4 regions of the Priestia sp. 10L35 genome follow, and region 3 is predicted to be linked to each of the others. Evidence: riboswitches for the same ligand, from Rfam matches in the RefSeq annotation. Region 3 holds a riboswitch; each other region holds the start of a gene.
What was found. Region 3 has a riboswitch for cyclic di-AMP ahead of AC1DEF_RS27795 (APC family permease). Riboswitches for the same ligand answer to the same signal wherever they lie in the genome.

Region 1 (3,159 bases), on a different contig from region 3:
TTATAGATGTTTTAAAAAAACAGCACATCGGAGAGAGTAGTGAGCCCATTAAAATGGGTAAAGTCTATTATATTCTTATTTTAAAACAAAAAGATAAAAAAACGGAATCAGAAGTCAAAGAAGAAATGATGAAAGAACTTGTTTTGAATCATATCAACCGGTATATCCAGGATCAACTGCCAAGGTTTCACGTGACTTTTAACCTTAGGTAGTTTCCTTTTATATAGATTGATTGTTTTCAAAAAACAAGCAGGTAAAAGAGCTTTCTATTAATAGAGAGCTCTTTTACATTTTTAAGTAGACAGAAATGTCGGCACCTGATAAAATGAAGTTGTAAAACTTTCATTATTCGGAAAATTTATACCCTCCAGCTTTGGAGGGTTATTTTTTATGCTGTTGGACGAATAAAAGAGGCTGGGACAAAAGTAGTTTAATGGAAAGAAGATCCGAACGATGATTCGTTCGGATTTTTTCGTTACGTTTCAATCACTTTTCATCTTTTAAATGACTCAATAATGCAGGAGCCATCTTCACATGAGAAAGGGCGATGTGTGAAATCGTTTTGGCATAAGGTGTAATTTCGTTAATAAATTGTTCGAGTATGTGCAGGTGAGGAAGCTGAAGCTTTGTAATAAAGCAGGCTTGCCCGGCGATGCGTTCACAGAATAAAGCGTAGGGATACTGAGAAATAAATCGTTTAAAACGCTCGTGCTCTCCGTTTTTCATCGTTACTTCAATAAAACACGACACGGGCAAATGCAGCTTTTCATAATCAATATCAATCGTATACCCTTTTATAACGCCAAAGCTCTCTAGCTGCCTTACTCGCTCTGCCACCGAAGGAGGAGACAAATTAATTTGTTTTCCTAGCTCTCGTAAGGAAAGGCGGCTGTTTTGCTGCAGCGCCTGCAAAATCGATAAATCAATTTCATCAATTTTCAATTGAAAACCTTCTTTCTCATTAACGTTTCATTTGATTAGTAATAGTAGATAAAATGTTTTATATGTAATCTGAAATTTCCATTTTTCTTACTATAATAATTAAAAAGGAGTGAGTGAAAAATGGCAAGAGTTTTATTAGCAAACGAAGAGGGAACAAATTTTGAAAAAGCATTGAATTTAATTCCGCATGTAAAAAGATTGTACGATGAGCTTTACGAAACGCTTTGGAACAGCGGTATAGTAGAAAAAGAGACTAAGGAAAAAATGAGGCTTTACCTAGCAGGTGTTAACGGCTGTGAGACATGTATGAGCATGTCATATGTAGGCGATGAGACGCTTAATCAAAAAGTGTTAAGAGAAAAAGAGCTGGAAGAAAAAGATCGACTGCTGTTTCGATTTATTGATGTATACCGGGTGCGTCCAAGGGAGTTGACGGATGCTGATATGGATCAATTAAAGAAATTTTACAGTGATACGCAGCTGTTAGAGCTTTTAGCTGTTATTAATTTATTTGATCAATTTCACAAAATGATTGTCAGTTTAGATTTATATGATTTTTGCAGCTTGCAGGGCAAGTGAGGTCTTCCCTAAAAATATCTTGACAGACAAAATCCACAGGAGTAAGATAGCTTTCGTGAAGTGAAATGTATCATGAATCGAATCGATTATTCTAAAAAATAGATCATAGACATTTGAATAAAAATCGCTTAATCCATTACGGAGCGGAGGACCCATTATTTACGCACATATTGTGCTCCGGGGTGAATCCTTAAAAAGGTAGGGTTACTCTTAAAACCCGAACCCGACAGCTAACTTCGCAAGCGTTTTGAGGGGGAAGAGTGTGAAAAAACACAGGAGCCTTCCTGTGTTTTTTTGCGCTTTTTTTAAGAAAAAGATGTAATTTTTTAGAAAAAGTATAAGCTAAGAGAACACACAGCAGTTGAAGAAAGGAATAAATACATTATGAAAAAACAGTTTGCTGTATTGGGATTAGGTCGTTTTGGAGGCAGTTTGGTTGAAGAGTTTGCTAATCTGGATGTGGATGTGCTCGCTATTGACCGCAATCAGGAGGTAGTAAATAAATTTAGCAACTCAGCTACATATGTTGTGCAGGCGAATGCAATTGATGAAGCTAGCTTAAAGGGGCTAGGTATTCGCAATGTTGATCATGCTCTTATTTCGTTTGGGGATGATATCGAAGCGAGCGTGCTCGCAACGATGCTTTTAAAAGATATGGGCGTTAAGCAAGTATGGGTAAAAGCAGTGAATATGTATCATCAAAAGGTGCTGGAGAAAATAGGAGCGGACAAAGTCATTCATCCTGAGCGCGATATTGCTAAGCGTATTGCTCATCACGTGGTGTCAGAAAAGATCATTGATTACATTGAACTGTCAAAGGATTATAGTATTGTCGAAATTGTCGCCTCTAAGAAACTTCATAATAAAACGCTGTTTGATTTGAACATTCGTGCCAAGTACGGCTGCAACATTATCGGCTTTCAGCGAAAAGACGGGGAAATGGTGATTTCGCCTACCGCGCATGAAATAATTGAACAAGGAGATATGCTGATTGTTATCGGACATAATCGCGATTTGAACCGTTTTGAAGAAGAAGGAGTTTAACTTATGAAAAAACAAATCATTAAACTCACCCCTCCGCAGCTGCTTGTCTCCATTTTTGGCGGAGGAATTATTATAGGTGCTCTTCTATTGATGATGCCTGTTTCTACTACTGAGCCCATCCGGTGGGTAGACGCCCTTTTTACGTCTACTTCCGCGATGACAGTAACCGGCTTAGCCGTCGTAGATACAGGTACACGTTTTACCGTCATTGGTCAAACGATTATTATGCTGTTAATTCAAATAGGCGGTCTTGGCATTATGTCATTTGCCGTGTTGATTTTTATGATGCTAGGTAAAAAAATTGGATTTAAAGAGCGTATGCTCGTTCAGCAGGCATTAAATCAAACGAGCATCGGCGGAGTTGTCCTGCTAGTTAAAAGACTGTTTATCTTTTCATTTTTAATTGAGTTTGTTGCACTTATCTTTCTAGCGATACGCTGGGTTCCGGAGTTCGGATGGTCTAAGGGGCTGTTCTTTAGCTTGTTTCATTCGATTTCGGCTTTTAATAACGCAGGGTTCGGACTATTATCTGACAGCCTGGTTCAGTATGTAGGAGATCCCATTATTAACATAACGATTTCTTTTTTGTTCATT
Region 2 (3,159 bases), on a different contig from region 3:
TTCCACATACTCTACTATCCCCCAACTAGCTAAGCTATCTCTATATTTATTGATAAAGAAAGGAACCAGTGACTGCTTTTATGTAAGAATAAAATTTGGACATATTTATACCTGATGTTACATATTATAGGGTCAATTTCCATAATAATAAAGGAATTATTATGAAAAAAGCTACTTATTCTAATTTTTTGAATAGAATAAGTAGCTTTTTAATTTATAAATTAGCCGGCTCTCATGACCTCTGTACCTTTTTTAGGGTCAAATTTGCCTTCAGATTTAGACATCACAATTGCTGCTAGTGTGTTTCCTACTAAGTTAACAACCGTGCGTGCCATATCCATGATTCTGTCTACTCCAGCAATGAAGGCTAATCCTTCTGCCGGAACGCCGATTGTTCCAAGAGTAGCCAGTAATACAACAAATGATGTTCCTGGCACCGCAGCCATTCCTTTAGATGTAACCATCAATACCAGAATGAGCGTCAGCTGTTGAACGATCGTTAAATCAATACCGTACACCTGCGCTAAGAATAACGCTGCAATCGCTTGATAAAGAACGGAACCATCTAGGTTAAATGTATAACCAATTGGTACAACGAACGATACGATAGCTTTTGGACAGCCCATCTTTTCAAGTTTTTCCATAATTCGCGGAAGAACTGTCTCAGAACTAGATGTACTGTATGCTAACAACAGTTCATCTTTCATATAGCGGAATAAGTGGAAAATGTTAATTCCTGCCCATTTCGCGATTCCTCCTAATACAACAAGTAGGAAGAAAATTAACGCTAAGTAAACTAAGATAACAAGCTTTCCTAATGAAAGGAGTGACTCTAAGCCGAATTTTGAAACTGTTACACCAATTAAAGCAAATACACCAATTGGCGCCACTTTCATTACAAGGTTTACCACGTGAAACATTGCGTGAGAAACGCCGTCGAAGAATTGTACAACTGGCTTTCCTCTTTCCCCAATTGCCGCTACTCCTAGTGCAAATAACACTGTAAAGAAGATAATTGCTAGCATATCTCCTTCAACAATTGACTGGAAAAAGTTTGTCGGAACAATGTGTAAGAAAGTTTCAGCCACTGACTTTCCTTCTTGCTGTTTGGATGTTTCAACATATTGTGAAATATCACTCTTCTGTGCTGAATGAATGTCTACACCTTGCCCAGGATGAAAAATATTAGCAACCAATACACCGATTATAATTGCAAAAGTCGTAATAATTTCAAAATAGAGAATGGTTTTAACGCCGAGCTTTCCGACCTGTTTGCCGCTCCCTGCTCCTGCAACTCCAACGACTAAGCTTGAGATAACAATTGGAATAACAATCATCTTAATTAATCTTAAAAATAGGTCTCCTAGCGGCTGTAGGTATGTTACTACACGCGGATCGTTAAACCAAATTACCCCTACAAGAACACCGAGGATTAATCCGGTAAAAATCTGCGTAGCCAAACCAAAACGAATTTTTTTCATAGATGTACCTCCCCAAAGATGTATGACATTTGTATATACTTTTCTGAAAAAACAAAAAAAGACTATTCTTAAGAAAGAACAGCCTTTTACTTACGCTATTTTGGGCTCTTTCTCTCAATAAAGCAAACGGGGTTAACTGTCGGATTCGGAATTGAGAGTTTCCTACCTTTTGTAAGGATTCACCCCAAGGCAGCTTTACTGCCGATAATGATTCCCCCGCTCTATACGATTAAGCTTATTATTCAGTTTTTATAAAATTAAAACGATCTATACGTTGTCATACGTTTTTTACAGTCAATAAAACTAAACAGAAGTCTTACTTTTACTTAACTTTATACTGCACAAATATTAATTTACTATTTTTCGACACGTTTTGTCAATACCCATGTTTATAAAACGCTTTCAAAAGGCGATAATATATATTTATACAAAAAAGCTATTGCAATGTTGCAATAGCTTTTTCTTGCTCTTTGAGTCTCTATTAGAAGTTTAAGGGACTAAAAAACACGCATGTTTATTTTATAAAAATACAAAATATAGAATAGCTGCTAACACAATTCGATATAGTGCAAATGGTACTAATTTGATACGATTAATTAATTTCAGGAAAAAGCGAATAGACACCAGCGCAAAAATAAAGGCGCTGATAAAACCAGCAATAAAAAACGGTAGTGCATCTGATGTGAAATACTGCCAGTTTTTAACCAATGAAAGTCCACTTGCTCCTGCCATGATTGGCACTGCCATAATAAATGTAAAATCTGCCGCTGCCTTATGGCTCATTCCAAGAAGAACCCCTCCTGAAATCGTTGAGCCTGAACGAGAAAAACCTGGCCAAAGAGCAATACATTGAAACAGTCCTATCCCCAGTGCTTGTCCATAAGACATTTGGTCCACCGTCTCTACACGCGGACGTTTAGGTCCAAACAAATCTGCTAGAATCATTAATACAGCTCCGACTACTAAGCCAATTAGCACCGTATTTAAAGAAAACAAATGTTCATCAATATAATCATCAAACAAAAGTCCTAACACTCCTGCGGGTAACAGACCAACAATTACTTGCATTAAATTCAAGCGATTTGTCGGTCCAATTGGAGCGGCTGGCTTTTTTCCCAATCCTAATAAATTAATGAAACGATCTTTAAAAATAACTACTACTGCTAAGATCGACCCTAGCTGAATAACAATTTTAAATGTATTAGCTACGGGAGATGAAAATAATTCTTTTGAATTTAACCACAGGTCATCCACAATAATCATATGCCCAGTTGACGAAACAGGAGCAAACTCTGTTAAACCTTCTACAATCCCTAAAATGATTGCTACAATAATTTCCCACATAAAGCTATATACCTTGCCTTTCTTTCAAATTAATAAGCTTATCGCTTCGTTTTCCATGCTCAACTATTTTCCTATTTTGACACTTGCTTTTTTATCATAATTGTTAAAACTATGAAATACAATGTGTATTTGCAAAAAGATAAGAATCTTTAATAATTTGTAATAAAAACCTTACATGCTATAACCAAAAAACAAGATATCAGCTTTTATTTGTTTTAAAAAGCAGTCGCTATGTTCGGTATAAATTCCGGGTCCTTAGCTAAAAATGAATCATCTAGACTATTTTTCTTTAGTGTGAAAAAATGACTAAATCATTATGTTTTTTCCATCCCCT
Region 3 (3,159 bases):
AAAGCGTAAAAGAGGTCCCACTAAGCTTCGATATTGTGAGTAGAAGGTAACTAAGCGTATATCAGGATATCGTTCGTTCCATATCTCTTCCATCCTCTTTTCACTTTCACGGTCAAATGCCACATGAACCGCAATCACTGTGTCTCCAATAATTTTTGCATAGTTAATGGAATTCTCGACAGCTCTTGTTAAGCCTGCAACCGGTATAATGACTACATTTCCTTCTAATGCTAATGCTTCTTTGTCTCCTGGCTTGATACGAAGTTGCTTTCCTACCTCTACATAATGGTTCTTAATACGGTGGAACAGATAGACGATAAGAGGTAAGAAGATTAAAACAGCCCATACTTGTGAGAATTTTGTTGTAAAGAAAATAATCAGTACAGTGAAGCTAATAAAAGCTCCTATAAAATTGGTCACTAATTTCCCCTGCCAACCAGCTGGCTTTTCTCTTAGCCATTTTACAATCATGCCCGTTTGAGATAGTGTAAATGGAATAAATACGCCAACCGCATATAGGGGAATTAACCGTTCTGTATCACCTTGAAATGCGATGATAAGCATAATAGAGGCAATTCCAAGTGTCACAATCCCATTTGAATAGCCCAAACGATCACCACGTATCGTAAACATACGAGGAATATACTTATCTACAGCTAAATTAACAGCCAGTAAAGGAAAGGCTGAAAAGCCTGTATTGGCAGCTAGTACTAAAATTAAAGCCGTTGTACCCTGAACAAAATAATAGAAACCATTTCGTCCAAACACTTGGGAAGCAAGCTGCGAAACAACCGTTTCCTCTGCTTTGGGTGCAATTCCAAACCAATAAGCCAAGAACATGACACCTGAAAACAAAATAGCCAAAATAATACCCATTGCAACAAGCGTACGTACCGCATTTCTTGCAGCCGGTTGTCTAAAATTTGTTACAGCATTTGAAATAGCTTCTACGCCTGTAAGGGCTGAGCACCCTGATGAAAAAGCGCGTAGTAGTAAAAATAAGCTGATTCCTGGAACTGCAGTTCCAATAGCAGGATGAACGTCAGGAGAGACCTGACCAGTGGCTACTTTCCATATGCCTATTCCTATTAAAAGAACCAATGCAAGAACAAATAAATAAACCGGGTATGCTAAAGCAGAAGCTGATTCTGTTACCCCTCTTAAATTCAAAATCATAATAAAAATAACCAATAAGCAAGCGATAATGACTCTATAGTCATGGAGAGCAGGAAAAGCAGACGTTAACGCATCTGTTCCGGATGAAATACTTACAGATACCGTTAGTATGTAGTCTACTAATAGAGAACCCCCAGCAATAAGTCCTGCATTTTCTCCGAGGTTATGTTTAGATACAACATAAGCGCCACCGCCCTCTGGGTACGCATAAATAATTTGTCGATAAGAAAGGATAAGTGCTGTTAAAAGGATAAGTACACCAATACCTATAGGTATTGAATACCAAAACGCGATCATTCCAATGGTAGCAAGCACAATTAAGACTTGTTCTGGGCCGTACGCCACGGATGAAAGTGCATCGGATGAAAGAATAGCTAAGGCTTTGACCTTATTTAACTTTTGTTCACCTAGCTCTTTTGATTTAAGTGGCCTCCCAATTAATAAACGTTTGATGGATGAATAACTCATCTAAACTCCTCCTGAAACCTTTGCCATTTACCTATATTAGTTTACTCTCATCATTCCCCATCTCAGAAAAAAAACACAAAAAAGAACACCAAGGTTCTGCTTAGTGTTCTTTCCAGGACAAATAAAAGCAAACCTTCTCTCCAAACGCTGATGAGGTTAGCTGTCGGGTTCGGGCCTTTAGAGTAGCCCTACCTTCTTTTCGAAGGATTCACCCCTAGTGCAAGTGCACACAAAAATGGGTCCCCCACTCCTTAGTGGATTAAGCGATAAAAGGTATGAAAATAGCAAGATCATATATGTACGTTAGGTACTATACGCCTGAATGTTCCATTTGTAAAGAGAGATATCAATTAATCACACAGAAAAAGGCTACCAAAGAGGATGAAGTCTTTATATTTGTATAAAGAAGGACTTAATTCTTTAAAATTTGATACTTTAATAAAATTTGATAATAACCATAAATAATAAAATACGCTATTAAATAACTGATAAAGGTTCCAATAATATTCCACTCATTAAAATACTCTACTCTTCCTACGGCTAAGCCCATGCCTTCAAAACCTGTAGTAAACAGAGTAAAACAAAATAAAAGCATGATGGTATTCCCCTTCTTTTTTAGTTTAAAATAAATTAAAAAAGAAGCTAGGACGGGATAGAAACCTATATTTAAAGGAAGTGCCGATAAACTTCGATTTCTAAAAGTAGGTTCGAACTGCCAAAAGTAATTAGTCCCCCACTCGTTTAATATAAAGGCTACTGTCATACCTATTGGTGCAATTAGAAGAACGATTATAGGTTCTTTTTTGAACAATATGAAACCAAAAATCCAAGGTACAATAAATCCCATAATAATATTTACTAGTATTTTCTCTCTTCTCCTCTCACTAAGATAACCTTTTAACAGGATTGTCAAAAAGCAGAAAATATAGTAATGAATGTTTTTTTCTTTAAATGAACATTCTATATAAGAAACCCTACAATACTCATTCATACATAGAGGTGAATCTATTATAAATGAATCATAAGTTACGTAAGCCTTTAATTGTATATTTGATCGTTCTAATCGGTCCCTTTACTATTATCTTTTTGACCGATTATTTACTCCGGATAACTAAGAGAGAATAATACTGAATAATAAATAGTATTTCGAGCAAACTACTCAAGACGCCGTGAGGCATCTACGAAAATCCTTTAGCAATAAAGCAGAAAAAACTACTACTTCTCTCCGTCGGCGTGGTTTTTTCTGCTTTTTAGGCTGTATACGCTATACAACCTTAGTTAACATAAAGTCTCTTATCAGAACCCACATCAAAAACGAGTCCTTGATACACAAGGACTCGTTCGCTTTTCAAATTTATCGTTTATACATCTTTTTATACATCCTTGATGTGCCAATAATCTCCTTACAGATAAATGGAAGAAAGGGTGCATAAAAAGTGTACCTTTTATACATATGCCCGTACGAAAAAATATAGTCCATAAGGAAATGATGTGTTATTATATGTCTGCACATGC
Region 4 (3,159 bases), on a different contig from region 3:
TATGTCTATTCACGTAAATGCCGGGGGAGGAACAGGATATGAAGATTATGTTTATAGAAGCGCTAGCAATGCCAGTAAAACGTTTCAATCAATTGTCCACGGCCAAGTACAGCCAACGCTGCTGTCGTATAATCATCCGAATCGCGGTCGAAAATCAGCCAATTATGCGGTGCTTCGCTTAACAAATATGCCCGCAGTACTAACTGAAATAGCCTTTATTGATAACCGCACCGATGCAGCACTTCTCCAAAACGAAGCTTTTTTAAAAAGCATGGGTGAATCGTATGCAAAAGGAATTGCCGTATATTTAAATTTACCTCGTCGTGCAGTTCCAAACCCCAATCCAACACCAACTCCGAATCCATCACCTTCTGAACCAGGTACAAAAACGTATACGATCAAGCAAGGAGATACGCTTTACAGTATTGCACAGAAGTACAACATAACAGTACAAGCGCTTCAAGAAGCGAATACAGGGCTTTCTGATCCTTTAACACTACAGGTTGGAAAAACAATTGTTATTCCTTCAGGGACTTCACCAAACCCATCTCCAACACCGTCACCAACTCCACCTTCGGAACAATATCCACTTCCAAATGGAATTTTAAAACAAGGTGATTCTGGAGAAGCCGTGAAACAGCTTCAAAAAGCATTAAACGCGGTGAATTTTAAAGTAGGTTCAGTAGACGGAATATATGGAGTTCAAACGAAAGATGCAGTCAGACGTTTTCAGCTTGTGTATCTTCCTTATGATGTGGATGGCATTTATGGTCCTCAAACGAAAAACAAGCTAGCAGCCGTTTTAAAAGCAAAAAGTTAAAGCAAAAAGGTCTTCTGTAAGCGGGCAGAAGACCTTTTGTTTTTCTGTTAAAAGCGCCTTAAGCACTATTTTATGGTTTGCGTAAAATAATGCTTTACAAACCATTTGTACGGGAGTATATTATCTAAGAACAAAGGATAGTTATGAAAGAAACATGTTATCGATCATACCCTTTAACCGAAAATTATATTGACCTGTTATCGCTTAATTCGTCAGAAGTGGGGGACCCAAATTTGTGCATTGTCACTTGGGGTGAATCCTTTTTTAAAGGTAGGGCTACTCTCATAGCCCGAATCCGACAGCTAACCCCATAAGCGTTTTGGAGAGGAGGTTTAAGCTGTGTAAAAACGCTGAGAACCCTTAGTGTTTTTTTTGTGCGCTTTTTTAACATAAAAAGGTATTTTTTGGGAGTAATATCACTTATTCGTGAACTTGTAACTGAGCTTAGCAATGAACAGTAAATAGTAGCTAAGCAATCATCGGAGGGAAATTACGTGAACTATTCAGTTCTCAAACGATTATTGATTGGAAAGCCGCTTAAAACAAAAGAGTTAGGCGATCAAAAGCTTAGTAAGCTTAAAGCACTGGCTATTTTATCATCAGATGCCTTATCTTCAGTGGCTTATGGAACAGAACAAATTTTGATTGTACTTGCAACAGTCGGCGTTCTTGCCTATTGGTATTCGATTCCAATTGCGCTTGGGGTATTGGTTCTGCTGACGGCTTTAATTCTTTCGTATCGTCAAATTATTTATGCGTATCCGCAAGGCGGAGGAGCTTATATTGTTTCGAAAACCAATTTAGGAGAAAATCCTGGGCTTATAGCTGGAGGATCACTGTTGGTGGATTACATTTTAACAGTTGCTGTGAGCGTTTCAGCAGGAACGGATGCCTTAACTTCGGCTTTTCCAACGCTGCATCATTACAATGTAGTAATTGCGTGTTTGCTGGTGATTTTTATTACCGTCTTAAATTTACGTGGTGTAACAGAATCCGCTTCTGTATTAGCTTATCCGGTTTATTTATTTGTTATTGCTCTTATTTTGTTAATAGCGGTAGGCTTGTTTAAAATAGCGACAGGTCAAGTTTCACCTGAGCTTCATCCCTCTCTCGGTACAGTGGTGCCAGGTATTAGTTTGTTTTTATTATTAAAAGCTTTTTCGTCAGGCTGTTCAGCATTAACAGGTGTAGAAGCTATTTCAAATGCAGTGCCTAACTTTAAAGAGCCAGGTGCAAAAAATGCTGTTCATACATTAATGCTGATGGGCGGTATTTTAGCCGTTTTATTTTCTGGCATCACGTTTTTAGCTTATTGGCTTGGCATTTCTCCAAAAGCAGATGAAACGGTTGTATCACAAATTGCATCGAGTGTGTTTGGACGAAATGGATTTTATTATTTTATTCAAGGCACAACAGCTCTAATTCTAGTGCTAGCGGCGAATACGGGCTTTTCAGCTTTCCCTTTGCTGGCTGTCAACTTATCGTCTGATAAATACATGCCAAGAATGTTTCAAATTCGTGGCGATCGACTAGGCTATTCAAATGGAATTGTGACCCTTGGAATTGCTTCTATTGTCTTAATTGTAGCTTTTAAAGGAGCGACTGAACAATTAATTCCTCTTTATGCAGTCGGGGTGTTTATTCCATTTACGCTTTCTCAAACAGGCATGATTGTCAAATGGCTTAGAGAAAAGCCGGCCGGCTGGCAAGGGAAGCTAACCATTAACTTAATTGGTGCCCTCATTACCTTAACTGTGCTAATTATTTTGTTTACAACGAAGTTTTCACAAGTATGGTCCGTGCTCATTTTCTTACCGGTTATTGTCTATATTTTTCATCGCATTCATACGCATTATGAAGCGGTAGGAGAGCAGCTTCGCATTAAGCAAGGAGAAAAGATTGGAAAGCTTGAAGGAAGTGTGGTTATTGTTCCTGTAGCAGGAATGACAAAGGTAGTAGAAAATTCATTAAATTATGCAAGAACGATTGGCGATACCGTTATTGCAGTACATGTAGCCTTTGATCGAGAAAGCGAAAAGAGAATGGAAGAGAAGTGGGAGAAGTGGCAGCCTGATATTCGTATTGTTACGTTTCATTCTCAATACCGCAGCTTAGTGCGGCCGCTGTTTCGATTCATCGATATGGCTGAGGAAAAAGCCCGGGAAAATAATATGGCTATTACGGTCGTTATTCCGCAATTCATTACGAAAAAAAGCTGGCAAAATATCCTTCACAATCAGTCCAGTCTGCTGTTAAAAGCACATTTGCTTTACCGTAAAAATGTAATTGTTACAACTGTACCGTACCGTTTTAAAAAATAATGAAACATGACTAAAAAC

Region 1: it holds a riboswitch for cyclic di-AMP, as region 3 does, so the genes downstream of both, AC1DEF_RS05020 (potassium channel family protein) here and AC1DEF_RS27795 (APC family permease) in region 3, are expected to answer to the same signal.
Region 2: it holds a riboswitch for cyclic di-AMP, as region 3 does, so the genes downstream of both, AC1DEF_RS27330 (cation:dicarboxylate symporter family transporter) here and AC1DEF_RS27795 (APC family permease) in region 3, are expected to answer to the same signal.
Region 4: it holds a riboswitch for cyclic di-AMP, as region 3 does, so the genes downstream of both, AC1DEF_RS04045 (APC family permease) here and AC1DEF_RS27795 (APC family permease) in region 3, are expected to answer to the same signal.

Annotation. Positions count from the first base shown of each region.
Region 1 is NZ_JBFTKA010000001.1:981,224-984,382, forward strand. It holds gene AC1DEF_RS05005 (peptidyl-prolyl cis-trans isomerase) at 1-212, shown strand, start outside; gene AC1DEF_RS05010 (Lrp/AsnC family transcriptional regulator) at 487-942, opposite strand; gene AC1DEF_RS05015 (carboxymuconolactone decarboxylase family protein) at 1,063-1,521, shown strand; cyclic di-AMP (ydaO/yuaA leader) riboswitch at 1,637-1,781, shown strand; gene AC1DEF_RS05020 (potassium channel family protein) at 1,906-2,565, shown strand; gene AC1DEF_RS05025 (TrkH family potassium uptake protein) at 2,569-3,159, shown strand, end outside.
Region 2 is NZ_JBFTKA010000017.1:18,889-22,047, forward strand. It holds gene ytvI (sporulation integral membrane protein YtvI) at 1-8, opposite strand, end outside; gene AC1DEF_RS27330 (cation:dicarboxylate symporter family transporter) at 222-1,481, opposite strand; cyclic di-AMP (ydaO/yuaA leader) riboswitch at 1,588-1,727, opposite strand; gene AC1DEF_RS27335 (undecaprenyl-diphosphate phosphatase) at 2,001-2,825, opposite strand.
Region 3 is NZ_JBFTKA010000019.1:16,858-20,016, reverse strand. It holds gene AC1DEF_RS27795 (APC family permease) at 1-1,644, opposite strand, end outside; cyclic di-AMP (ydaO/yuaA leader) riboswitch at 1,776-1,920, opposite strand; gene AC1DEF_RS27790 (CBO0543 family protein) at 2,057-2,557, opposite strand.
Region 4 is NZ_JBFTKA010000001.1:794,031-797,189, forward strand. It holds gene AC1DEF_RS04040 (N-acetylmuramoyl-L-alanine amidase) at 1-820, shown strand, start outside; cyclic di-AMP (ydaO/yuaA leader) riboswitch at 1,012-1,152, shown strand; gene AC1DEF_RS04045 (APC family permease) at 1,315-3,141, shown strand.